2 linked regions of the Heyndrickxia acidicola genome follow. The protein of the gene in region 2 binds, or shares a complex with, the protein of the main gene of each other region. Links are inferred from orthologs where the notes say so. Each region holds a gene or a part of one and is shown on either strand. Other genes may lie near its edges.

Region 1 (5,298 bases), 1.2 Mb from region 2 along the record:
TTGTTGGCGGATGTTTTCGAGGCCTTTATTGGGGCGTTATTCCTGGATCAAGGGTTAGATACCGTAATAGGGTTTTTGGAAAAAGTCGTTTTTCCAAAAGTAGATGCTGGTGCTTTTTCTCATGTGATGGATTTTAAAAGTCAATTGCAAGAGTTTGTACAAAAAGATGGTGCAGGCATGCTTGAATATGTGGTACTGCACGAAAGAGGACCTGCTCATAGCCGGGAATTTGTATCACGTGTTACATTAAACGGCCTAGAACTGGGCGAAGGAGCCGGCAGGTCTAAGAAAGAAGCAGAGCAGCATGCAGCCCAGATAGCCTTAAGCAAACTGAAAGAGAAACAATAATAGTATAAATAAAAAACGGTCCTGGCAGGACAGATGAAAGGAGGAGCACGGATGTTCCTCAAACGCTTAGACATTATTGGGTTTAAATCCTTTGCTGAAAGAATTTCTGTCGACTTTGTAACAGGAGTAACAGCGGTGGTAGGGCCTAATGGTAGCGGGAAAAGCAATATTATTGATGCAGTCAGATGGGTACTTGGTGAACAATCAGCAAAATCTCTTCGCGGAGGAAAAATGGAAGATATTATCTTCGCGGGGAGCGATTCCAGAAAAGCACTGAATTTTGCAGAAGTAACCCTTACTCTGGATAATGAAGACCACAAACTGCCTATTGAATACAATGAGGTAAGCGTATCCCGCCGTGTATACCGTTCAGGAGAGAGTGAGTTTTCAATCAATAAGCAGTCTTGCAGGTTGAAGGATATTGTCGACCTTTTTATGGATTCAGGATTAGGACGTGAAGCTTTTTCTATTATAAGCCAAGGGAAAGTAGAACAAATTCTAAATAGCAAAGCAGAAGAACGGAGAACAATCTTCGAAGAAGCAGCCGGCGTTTTGAAATATAAAAACCGTAAAAAGAAAGCCGAGTATAAGCTGAATGAAACACAGGACAATCTTAACCGTGTAAATGATATTCTTTTCGAGCTTGAAGGACAGGTTGAACCCTTAAAAATACAGGCATCCATAGCAAAGGATTACTTAGAGAAAAAAGAAGATCTTAAAGCGTTTGAAGTCGCTTTAACCGTTCGTGAAATCAAAGATCTGCATGCATCATGGGAAAGTTTGAAACAGCAGTTTGAGCTTCATCAAAGACAAGAGGCAGCAATTTCAATAGAACTTCACAAAGAAGAGACACGCTTAGAAGGAATGAGGAGTGATTTAGCTGCCCATGACGAATCAATTAATGATCTCCAAAGTGTACTGCTTACTGCAACGGAAGAGCTGGAAAAGCTGGAAGGACGCAAAGAAGTTCTAAAAGAACGGAAAAAAAATGCAACACACAATAAAGACCAGCTAGTAAAGAATATTGAAGAATTAACTGAAAAACTGAACAGGCTCGGCAATCAAAAAGAAAAACTTGCCCTGGAATCAGACAGCAATCAACAAGAAGCAGACGCCCTAAGGACCAGCCTGAGAGATAAAAACAGTCAAATTCAAAGCTTCGACATTAACATTGAGGACGCAATTGAATCTTTAAAAAGCGATTATATTGAATGGTTAAACAAACAGGCTTCAGGTAAAAATGAGCTTCATTATCTAGAGCAGCAATTAAACCAGCAGGCTGTTAAGACTGATAAGCTGGAAGCTGAAAATAAAAAATATATAGAACAACGAGTTTTTATCCAAAAGCAAAAGCAGGAGGCTGTACAGCTGCTGGAGACTTTGGACAAACAGCTGGAAGAGCATATTTCATCCTACAGGGAAAAACAAAGAAAGCTAGAAAATATTAAAAATCAATATCAAAAACAAGAAACGATTTTATACCAGGCCTATCAATACTTGCAGAAGGCTAAGTCACGAAAAGAAACACTTGAAGAAATGGAAGATGACTATACAGGCTTTTTCCAAGGAGTAAGGGAAGTCCTTAAGGCCAGAAATCTAAAGCTGCAGGGAATTGTAGGGGCAGTTGCTGAATTAATACAGGTTCCAAAGGAATATGAGCTTGCAATTGATACTGCACTGGGAAGCGCGATGCAGCATATTGTGGTACGGACCGAAGAGGATGGCAGGAAAGCGATACAATATCTTAAGGCCAATCGTTTTGGACGAGCAACATTTCTGCCGTTAAATATTATGAAGAGCAAGTTTATCCCAGCTAATCAGCTGGATGCTGTTCAAAAACATCCTGCCTATGTTGGGATAGCTGCGGAATTATTAAGTATTTCACCTGATTACCAGAACATTGCAGGCAGCCTTTTAGGGAATGTGGTGATTACGAAGGATCTTCAAGGAGCTAATGTGATTGCTAAAATTCTTCAATATCGCTACAGGCTTGTGACACTAGATGGAGATGTAGTAAATCCCGGCGGATCCATGACTGGAGGAACGGTAAAACAATCAGGCAGCTCATTGTTAAGCAGAAAAGGCGAGTTGGAGGACTTAAAGGAAAAGCTTGCCTCCATGGAAGAAAAGACCTCGCAGCTTGAGCAGCAAGTCAAAATGCTGAAAAAAGATTGTTCTGATTTTGAAGCCTCTCTGGAGGAGATGCGGCTTGCAGGGGAAGAACTTCGTTTTAAACAGCAGGAGCAAAAATCGGAACTAAGACAAATAGAATTAGCCGAAAAGAACTTGAATGAAAGGCTGATGATTTATGACATGGATCGCACAGAGTCAAAAACAGCCTCTAATACCGTTCAGGCAAGAATGGCGGAAATCAATGAAGCTCTTAAGAAAAGCGCAGCTAAAATAAAGGAACTTGAAAGGGAAATTGATAAGCTGACACGAAGAAAGAACAGTGAAAATATTTCCAAGGAAAACCTTCAGGCAGAAATAAGTGATTTAAAAGCAAGGCTTGCCGTTAAGAACGAACAGCTGGTTTCGAGCCGTGATCAGCTTAAAAGAATAGAAACTGAATGTGAAGATACACTTAAAAAGAAGCTTCTATTTGAGGATGAGCTCAATTGGCTGAATAGTGAAGTTAGCACAAATCATTCAGGTGAAGAAGAACTGTCATTGGCAGCTGAAAGAAAGCTTTTGGATAAACAGGAAACCGCGAATCTGATATCCATCCGAAGAAATGAAAGGCTGAAATTGCAGAGTCAGCTCGAGGATGCTGAGCTCGATTTAAAGGAATTAAAAAGGCAGCATAAGGGCTTAGTGGAAGTGGTAAAGGACGAGGAAGTAAAAATCAACCGTTTGGACGTTGAATTGGAAAATCGTTTAAATCGCCTTCATGAAGAATATATGCTGACATTTGAAGCGGCTAATGAGTCATTTCCACTCGAGATTCCTCTGGAGGATGCAAGGAAACATGTGAAGCTGATTAAGCTTGCCATTGAGGAACTGGGGACAGTCAATCTCGGTGCTATTGAGGAATATGAGAGGGTATCCCAGCGCTATGAATTTTTAAGAGAGCAGCAAACGGATCTTCAGGAAGCAAAGGATACTCTTTTCCAAATCATAGACGAGATGGATGAGGAAATGAAACGGAGATTTCAAGAGACATTCATGTCGATCCGTTATCATTTTGAACCGACTTTTAAATCATTATTTGGCGGCGGAAGGGCTGAATTGAAGCTGACCAGTCCTGATGATCTTTTAAGTACAGGGATTGACATTGTTGCCCAGCCGCCGGGGAAAAAACTGCAAAACCTGAGCCTATTATCCGGAGGAGAACGGGCTTTAACGGCCATTGCTTTGCTATTCTCCATTCTAAAAGTTCGTCCTGTTCCGTTTTGTATCCTTGACGAGGTGGAAGCGGCACTTGATGAAGCAAACGTATACCGATTCAGTAAATATCTTAAGCAATTTAGTGAGGAAACGCAGTTTATAGTGATCACTCACCGAAAAGGTACAATGGAAGAAGCAGATGTTTTGTATGGGGTAACCATGCAAGAATCAGGTGTTTCCAAGCTGGTTTCGGTAAGGCTGGAAGACACAAAGGAACTCGTTGGATAAATCAATAAAGTTCTAATTGCTGGATTATTGGATAGTAAATGATTAGTTGGGATGTGTAGACATGAGTTTTTTAAAAAAGTTGAAGGATAAATTTACTCAATCAGCTGATTCTGTATCAGATAAATTTAAAGAGGGTCTTACAAAAACAAGGGACAATTTCAGCACTAAAGTTAACGATCTGGTTGCACGCTATCGTAAAGTAGATGAGGATTTTTTTGAAGAACTTGAGGAAATCCTCATTCAGGCGGATGTTGGCTTTAATACAGTCATGGAATTGATTGAAGAATTAAAAATGGAAGTGAAAAGGAAGAACATCAAGGAAACAGCCGATGTACAATCCGTTATTTCTGAAAAGCTCGTTGAAATTTATGAAAACGGACAGGACACATCAAGTACTCTTAATATCCAGGACAACGGATTAACTGTAGTTCTGTTTGTAGGTGTCAATGGCGTGGGAAAAACAACGACAATTGGAAAGCTGGCACACAAGTTTAAAACAGAAGGCAAAAAAGTACTTTTGGCTGCTGGGGATACCTTCAGAGCAGGAGCGATTGATCAATTAGAAGTATGGGGCGACCGTGTCGGTGTGGAGGTCATTAAGCAGGGAGAAGGCTCTGATCCGGCGGCAGTAATGTATGATGCCATTCAGGCAGCCAAAGCCCGTAAAGCGGATATCCTCTTATGCGATACAGCCGGCCGTCTTCAAAATAAAGTGAACTTAATGAACGAATTGGAAAAGGTCAAGCGTGTTATTGAAAGGGAAATACCTGGTGCACCTCATGAAGTGCTGCTGGTATTGGATGCGACTACAGGCCAAAATGCTTTGATACAGGCGAAGACCTTTAAAGAAGTCACAAATGTTTCAGGTATTGTTCTGACCAAGCTTGATGGAACAGCTAAGGGAGGAATTGTATTGGCAATTCGCAACGAGCTCGAAATACCTGTAAAATTTGTTGGCTTAGGGGAGAAGATGGACGATCTTCAGGAGTTTGATGCAGAGAAATATGTCTATGGCCTTTTTTCCAACTTGATTGAAACAGCAGAAGAATAATAGGAATGTAACTAGAGGGCTTTTTGGAGATAGCCCTCTTCTATTTTTGCTGGGCAAAGTAGATAATACGCAATAGATATTCTTGACAATGCTTAAAAAACTGTGTATTCTTCATATGTAAAGGTTTTTCACTTAACAAGGGGGAAAAGACGTGTTAGAGAAAACAACGAGAATAAACTATCTCTATGATTTTTATCAATCTTTGTTGACTCCTAAGCAGCGCAGTTATATGTCCCTCTACTATTTAGATGATTTTTCGCTTGGTGAAATTGCCGAAGAATATG
Region 2 (7,766 bases):
CTATTAAAATGGCTACAATAGTTGCAATTGCTGTAGCGAGCAAAGTAGGACCGACAATTTCTGTCGGCGATGCAGAATGATAATTCATTCTTATTGCAATAACGGTTGTAGGTATCAATGTAAGACCAGATGTGTTTAATGCCAAAAAGGTAATCATAGAACGGCTCGCAACCGGCTTTCCTCCATTCAATTCTTTCAATTGCTCCATCGCCTTTATGCCCAGTGGTGTAGCTGCATTGCCTAAACCAAACATATTCGCCATAATATTGGAAACGATATACCCCATCGCAGGATGGTCTCCTGGCACTTCAGGGAATAGCCGTTTTATTAACGGATGGCAGAGCCTGGAAAATTTATAAAGCAGTCCCGATTCTTCTGCAATTTTCATGATGCCCAGCCAGAAAACCAGTATACTGATTAATCCAATACATAGTGTAACAGCTTCATTTGCAGAATGAAAAATGGCTTCATTTACTTGTTTCATTCTTCCATTTACTGCAGCAAAAATAAGCCCGACAATGGTCATCCCGATCCAAATATAATTAACCATTGTTCATTACACCTAACTGAATAAACAGTACCTGCTTGAAGATCCCAAGCCAGCTGGTTTTTTCAGTTTGTTTTTCCGTGCTATAGTAGACCGGGATACGCCGGATTTGTTTATTGTCCATATAAATAATAGCTTTTCCCACGATATGCGGTATTTTTTTGGGACTCTTCCATTTTTCACTTGGTTTTACAAGCTGATAGTCCACATGAATATCCGATTCCTCCTGTTTTTTCAAGGGATATACAACATCGTTTTTAATATATACATGGTTTTTTAGATACTTCGTCGTTATGGCATTCACCAAACCCTTTTCTAGAATTATAGTAGGATGGAAGTTCTTGAATCCATATTCATACATGGAAATATGATCATTCCAATCGTCAGAATCATTCAGAGTAACAGAAATCAAATTTTCACCATCCTTTGAAGCCGTTGTAACGAGAGTCCTTCTAGCCAGCTTGGTAAAACCTGTTTTCCCCCCTGTACAATATTTATATTTTTCGGTTAAAAGCCTGTTCTTATTTTTCCAGCCCTTATACATTTTAGTTCCTGCAATTTTTTCGTATGTTTTATTTTGCATGGCATAACGCGTAAGGACAGCCATATCGTAGGCTGTTGAAAAGTGGTCTGAACTGTCATCCAGTCCGCTTGGATTGGAAAAATGGGTATTAAGCATGCCTATTTCTTTGGCTTTTTGATTCATTAAGAAAACAAATCCCTGTATACTCCCTCCTACATGTTCAGCAATGGCATTAGCTGCATCATTCCCGGAACGAAGCATCAGACCGTAAACCAAATCCACCAGCTTTCTTTTTTCTCCTGCCTTTAAATAAAGGGAAGAGCCTTCCGTTCGGACTGCAGTTTCACTTATCATAAATGTATCATTCAGTTTACCCGATTCTATCGCAAGAATAGCCGTCATTATTTTTGTTATGGATGCAATTCTCCTAGGCTGGTTAGCATTTTTTTCATATAGAATCCGCCCGGTATCCTGATCCATTAATATTGCGCTGGCCGCTCCGACAGAAATGCTTGCAGAGGCCGGCTTAGAAGGCATGAGTGCTAAAAGCATCATCACGATGAATAAACGTGCAAGGAAATGTTTCATATAAGTGCTCCTCTTCCTTTTCATTATCTGCAGTATTTCCGGAGAGAATCACATGGCAGCCGTCACGATCTTTTCTCTCACCCAACTTCACCCCATCTTTGTACAAGTTTATGCAGAACCAAGGTTGATATGAATAAAAAAGAGGCCATTTGCTAAGCAAACAGCCTCTTGTCTTCTATTATTCATTAGTTTCCATCGACTCTTTGAATTTCTCAAAAAATAAATCCGCTTCGTCGAGATCATTTTCTTCATCAATATCCTGGGATAGCGGCGGAAGTTCACTTAAGTCCTTTAACCCAAAATAATCAAGGAATTCTTTCGTAGTACCATATAAAATGGCCCTGCCTGCTCCTCCTGCACGGCCAGCTTCCTTGATCAGTCCTTTTGCCATTAAAGTTTGCAATGGCCGTTCTGTTTTTACACCCCGTATTTCTTCTATTTCCAGCCTTGTGATCGGCTGTTTATAGGAAACAATGGCGAGTGTCTCAAGTGCAGCCTGTGAAAGTGTAGAAGAACCAGGAGCTTCAACCAATCGCTTTAGATAATCCGCGTTCTCCTTTTTGGTTGCCAGTTGATATGTATTCGCTATCTCGACCAGGGTAATACCTCTATCTGGATCATTTTCATACTCTTCTTTGAGCGTATGAATAAGTTCAATCGTTTTTTCTTCCTCTACTTCAAGTACAGCCATCATTTGTTTAATGGATAGTCCTTCGTCACCCGCAGCGAAAAGCAAGCTTTCTAGGATCCCTTTCCAATTAGTTGTTTCCAACTACGCTCGCTCCTTTCCGGGCAACATAAATTTCTTCAAAATTTCCTTCCTGGTCCACAAAAATTTCATTCCTTTTCATTAATTCCAATACTGCTAAAAAGGTAATAACAATATGCTCTTTGTCCTGATAAGGGAAGAGTGAATAGAAACTTTTTTTTCCCCGAATTGAATTCAATTCTTTTGTTATTTCATCCATTCTCGTTTCAATTGATATTTCCTGCCGGGCTATTTTAGTTGATAACGGCTTTTGAAGCTTCTTTCTTCTTAACAGCTTATTTAATGCGCCAATCATATCATAGAGCGATACTTCGACTTCCTGTTTATCCATCTGAGTTTCAGTCATCAATTCTGTCAAATCACTTGGGGGCTTTGTAAACATTTGGCCGCGGTCCATTTCCAGGTTCTTCAACTGCTGGGCAGCCTCTTTGTATTTTCTGTAAACAACCAGCTGTTCAACAAGATTGTCCCGTGGATCTTCCATATCGGGTTCGAGCTCATCCTCAAAAAATTCTTCTTCCTGCTGAGGAAGCAGCATTTTGCTTTTTATTGCAAGCAGGGTAGCAGCCATGACTAAATACTCACTCGCAATATCTAACTCCAGTTCCTTCATTGCATGGACATATAGTAGATATTGTTCGGTAATTTCAGACATAGGGATATCATATATATCAATTTCAAGACGATTTATCAAGTGAAGCAAAAGATCCAAAGGTCCTTCAAAAGCTTCGATTTTTACATTATACTCCATACAATCACCAATTCTAATATTCAAGCCTAAAGGGCTATTAATAGTATAGATGATTATAAGGCATCCTCCAATAAAAATTTTTTCACAGTCTTCCTAATCCCCGGACTTTACAAATAGAAATTTCCCCCTTTGGGCTCTGGCCCATACACCTTTATTCCGTTCTACATACAATACATCGAATGAAAAAACAGGAGGGATTTACATGGGAGACGGAGTTGGATATGGCGGAGGCTTTGCGTTAATCGTAGTATTATTTATTTTATTGATTATCGTTGGCGCTGCATATATTTACTAAAAACAAGAACACAAGGATAAATCCTCGAAAAGAAGTCGGTCTAGCTGCCGATTTCTTTTCCCTTTATTGGTTTATTTTTATAGATGTTAAAAAATTGAAACCTTGGAGTTCTTGAGGATACATATGATAAGCTAGAACGGTGCATCATCTACAATCTATTTCGTGCTACCGCTAAGTATCAAGGAAAGCTTTATGGAGAGGAGTTTATAAACATTGCATTATCCTTCCGAATATATATCTTATTTAATTCATTTTCATGGGGATCGGGATTACTTTGAGTGCCATGAAATTTTAGAGGAATATTGGAAAGAGTCCAATGATTTCAACAGGGATTCAGTGTGGGTAGGTCTCATCCAGGTGGCCGTTGCATTCTATCATTACCGCCGCAGGAACCTAAAAGGTGCCTCCCGGTTATTAACCAGATCTAGGAATCTATTAAGTAAAAAAGAACAGGATATCCATCACCTCGGATTGGACTACCCTAAACTCCTGAATATTTTAGATGTCTCTATTGCAAAACTTAGCTCAGGTCAACCTTATAAAAGCATTGACCTTCCCATTCTTGACTCTAAGCTTTTACAGCTGTGCTTGACAGAGTGTAAAAAGAACGACTTCCAATGGAATATGCCAAGTGATCTGCAAAATCACTTTATTGTTAACAGACATTTAGTCAGAGACCGTTCTGAAATTGAGAAAATGAGATTAGTTGCGTTAAGTCAAAAGTGAAAAAAATGCAAAGGCATCGCTTGGCTAAGAAAAGCGTAAGCCATAAGGTTTCACATAAATTGGCTATTTATTTCCGCTCTAATCTATAGAGCAAAAACCACAAAAATTCCAATTTTCAAGTTCAATAATAAATCTTAAATTTTTATTTTGAAAACTGCTCGTTTTTTAGCTGAGCTGAAAGTCGTGTGAAACTTCTGTTTCACACGAATGAGCTAAAAAACAACGGCGTCCTTTAACAAAGCCTATTATAAATTATTAAAGTATGTAGAGCGTTTCAATCTATAAAGTAATAAAAAATTTTATACTTTCCTCTAAAACAAAAAGCAGACGCATTATTCCTTTGCGTCTGCTTCTTCAAGGTCACATTTATCAAAAAATGCTACAGTATGCGGATTGGGTATAAGCTGTTTATCCTCATATATCTGTTTTAATGATTTCATCATATTTTTTCCGACACCTTGTTGCCTGTGAGAAGGATTTACGGATATATGTTGAATTTCTACTATTTGACCATTGATTGTCACTCCAATAAGACCAATCAAATCTTCCTCTTTCCAAAAAAAGAGCTGCCAATCATCTTCTGTTTCATATTGCTTTATGGTCTGCTGCAGCCTTTTAAGATCCTTTTCGTTGGGCATAAATGATAATAGCCCCATTGCAATCTTTTCAAAGGCTTTTTTATATCGAATTAACATAACATATCCCTCGTTATCTTTTTCCGTTTTTTACCTTTTTCCTTACAGTATAGACCATGCCTTCTTAGAATAAACAGTATTCTACCTGTACATTGCCATTTTTGGATAGGACGGTGTCTGCTTTACTTACCAGGTAGAAGAAAAAAACAATCGTACACACCCCAAATGAGTGCAGCCATGATTAACAGAATAAATAACCAGACATTTTTTTACGCATTTTTATCTCCCAATACCAGTATAAGCTCCGTAACAAAATTTGTTCTTACTCGTTATTGTACCTATTTTCTTTTTTTTTCGCAATCCTTTGAATCTATTAAGATTGAACATTGACATTATAAGGAAGATCATGACGAATAATATCTTCATATGTTTCACGTCTTATCACCAATTGAGCTTCTCCATTTTCAACAAAGACAACCGGAGGGCGTGGAATACGATTATAATTATTTGACATTGAGTATCCATATGCTCCTGTACAGAAAACAGCCAAAATATCGTCGTTATTTGTTTTTGGAAGCGGCAAGTCCCAGATGAGCATATCTCCTGATTCACAGCACTTCCCTGCGATGGATACATATTCTTCCACAGCGTCGTTTGGACGGTTCGCTAAAGCAGCTTCATATTTTGCTTCATAGAGCGCAGGACGAATATTATCACTCATGCCGCCATCTACAGCTAAATATTTCCTTACATCCGGTACCTGTTTGCTTGAACCAATGGAATAAAGAGTAGTTCCTGCTTCGCCGACTAGCGACCTGCCTGGTTCAATCCAAATTTCAGGCATTGGCAAATCAAGACTTTCTGTATGACGCTTTACTTCGATTACAATTTTTTCGACATAATCAGATGGAGCCAGCGGAACATCTTCTTCTGTATACCTGATTCCGAATCCTCCCCCCAAGTTTAAAACAGATGGAAAATAGGAATACTTCTTCTCCCAGTCATGCAATTTATCAATGATTTTGTGAGCAGCAAGCACGAAACCAGTCGTTTCAAATATTTGTGAACCAATATGGCAATGAACACCAAGCAGATTTACATGATCAGACTCCAAAGAAAGCTTTAAGGCTTCTTCCGCCTGTCCATTCTGCAGGTCAAAGCCAAATTTAGAATCCTCCTGGCCTGTCAGGATATAGTCATGTGTATGGGCTTCTATTCCCGGAGTTATCCTTAATAGAATATCCATCTTGCAGTCCTTTTCACTGCATAACCCCGTTAATAGGTCCAGCTCATAAAAATTGTCGACTACCACACAGCCAATTTTGTGTTCTATAGCCATTAACAGTTCTTCTCTGCTTTTGTTATTCCCATGAAAGTGAATCTTCTTAGTCGGGAATTGTGCAGCAAGAGCCGTATATAATTCTCCTCCTGAGACCACATCCAAAGACAAACCCTCTTCTTCAGCAAGATTAAGCATGGCGATGGATGAAAAGGCCTTGCTTGCATAGGCTACTTGCGAACGCACTCCCAGCTTTTCAAATGTATGTTTAAATGACCTTGCCCTTTCTCTAATGAGCTGTACATCATAGACATACAAAGGCGTACCATAATTTTTAACCAATTCCATCGTATCTACTCCGCCTATTTGCAGATGGCCATTTTCGTTGACCTTTTGGGTTCCATATAAATGCATTCTCTTCATCTCCATGCCTTAGCTTTTACAACCGAAAACTGATGTAAAATAGACAGCTGTCATAGGACAAACTGTCTATTTAAAATCTTAACGGAAATTAGATAAACTTTATCATAGAACAACCATTTTGACAATGGTCTTACTCCTTTGGAGGCTGTCTAAATCGATCCCTTGGATGTACAATGCTCGGACGGTATATAGAGCCCGGAATAGGGCGCCGGATGAGAATATGGACGAATGCAGGCGGATTAAACGGTATAAACGGCCACATGTAAGGAGTATTCAATGAACGATTTGAAATTAAAAACAGTAAAAATACTGTGCACCCTATGACTAGACCCGGCAATTTAAAGATAGCTACTATTATTAGCAATGCCCATCTCACCAGCTTGTTAGCTACACTTAATTCGTAGCTTGGCGTAGCAAAGGTTCCTACAGCTGCTATCGCAACATACAGAATAACCTCTGCCGTAAAAAGACCTACACTGACCGCTATCTGGCCGATCATGACTGCAGCAATTAAACCCATTGCCGTCGCCAACGGGGTAGGAGTATGAATCGCTGCTATCCTTAAGAATTCGATACCTAAGTCAGCTAATATAATTTGCACAAGCATTGGAATATGTGTATGTTTATTCGGACCAATAAACTCAAGATTATGCGGGAGCAGATGAGGCTCCAATACATATAAATACCATAATGGCAGCAAAAACAATGATGACATTATCCCAAGGAAACGGACTGACCTTAAAAATGTTCCAACCAAAGGTGCCTGCCTGTATTCCTCTGCATGCTGTGTATGATGGAAAAAGGTTGTCGGTGTAATGATGACACTGGGTGATGTATCAACAATAATTAGGACATGCCCTTCAAGCAAATGAATGGCCCCGGTATCGACACGCTCTGTAAACCTGACAAGAGGATATGGATTGTAGCCCTGGTGCAGAAGATATTCTTCTACTGTTTTGTCTGACATCGTAATACCATCTACTTCAATCGATTGGATCTCCTGCCGGATCGTGTCCACTAATCCCGGATTTGCGAGCCCTTCAATATAAGCGAGAGCAATGTCGGTTTTCCCTCTTTCTCCGACTTTTAACATTTCAAAGCGAAGACGTTCATCCCTTATTCTTCTCCTGGTAAGTGCTGTATTAAAAATAATATTCTCTACATACCCATCCCTTGAGCCGCGAACGACCTTTTCTGTGTCCGGTTCAGCCGGCTGACGCCCCGGATAGC

Evidence for each region. Proteins that work in one complex are often made in the same cells at the same time.
Region 1: the proteins of A5N88_RS02320 (region 2) and smc are in contact, whole or in part, in a crystal structure (PDB 3ZGX), measured with the Bacillus subtilis proteins. The link is inferred for Heyndrickxia acidicola from one-to-one orthologs.

Annotation. Positions count from the first base shown.
Region 1 is NZ_KV440953.1:1,734,225-1,739,522, reverse strand. Bases 1-4,163 are described here. They hold smc (chromosome segregation protein SMC), read left to right. Parts: upstream 1-399; coding sequence 400-3,963; downstream 3,964-4,163. Other genes in these bases: ftsY (signal recognition particle-docking protein FtsY), read left to right, coding at 4,025-4,163; rnc (ribonuclease III), read left to right, coding at 1-348. In the rest of the region: more of ftsY, read left to right, coding at 4,164-5,014; A5N88_RS08150 (putative DNA-binding protein), read left to right, coding at 5,166-5,298. UniProt on the Bacillus subtilis protein: Required for chromosome condensation and partitioning.
Region 2 is NZ_KV440953.1:496,811-504,576, reverse strand. The notes cover bases 1,298-4,049. They hold A5N88_RS02320 (segregation/condensation protein A), read right to left. Parts: upstream 3,179-4,049; coding sequence 2,417-3,178; downstream 1,298-2,416. Other genes in these bases: A5N88_RS02315 (DUF309 domain-containing protein), read left to right, coding at 3,687-4,049; A5N88_RS24005 (YjcZ family sporulation protein), read left to right, coding at 3,381-3,473; scpB (SMC-Scp complex subunit ScpB), read right to left, coding at 1,837-2,430; A5N88_RS02330 (D-alanyl-D-alanine carboxypeptidase family protein), read right to left, coding at 1,298-1,658. Also shown: A5N88_RS02335 (nucleoside recognition domain-containing protein), read right to left, coding at 1-550; more of A5N88_RS02330, read right to left, coding at 543-1,297; more of A5N88_RS02315, read left to right, coding at 4,050-4,199; A5N88_RS02310 (GNAT family N-acetyltransferase), read right to left, coding at 4,532-4,894; lysA (diaminopimelate decarboxylase), read right to left, coding at 5,208-6,527; A5N88_RS02300 (spore germination protein), read right to left, coding at 6,667-7,766. UniProt on the Bacillus subtilis protein: Participates in chromosomal partition during cell division. May act via the formation of a condensin-like complex containing Smc and ScpB that pull DNA away from mid-cell into both cell halves.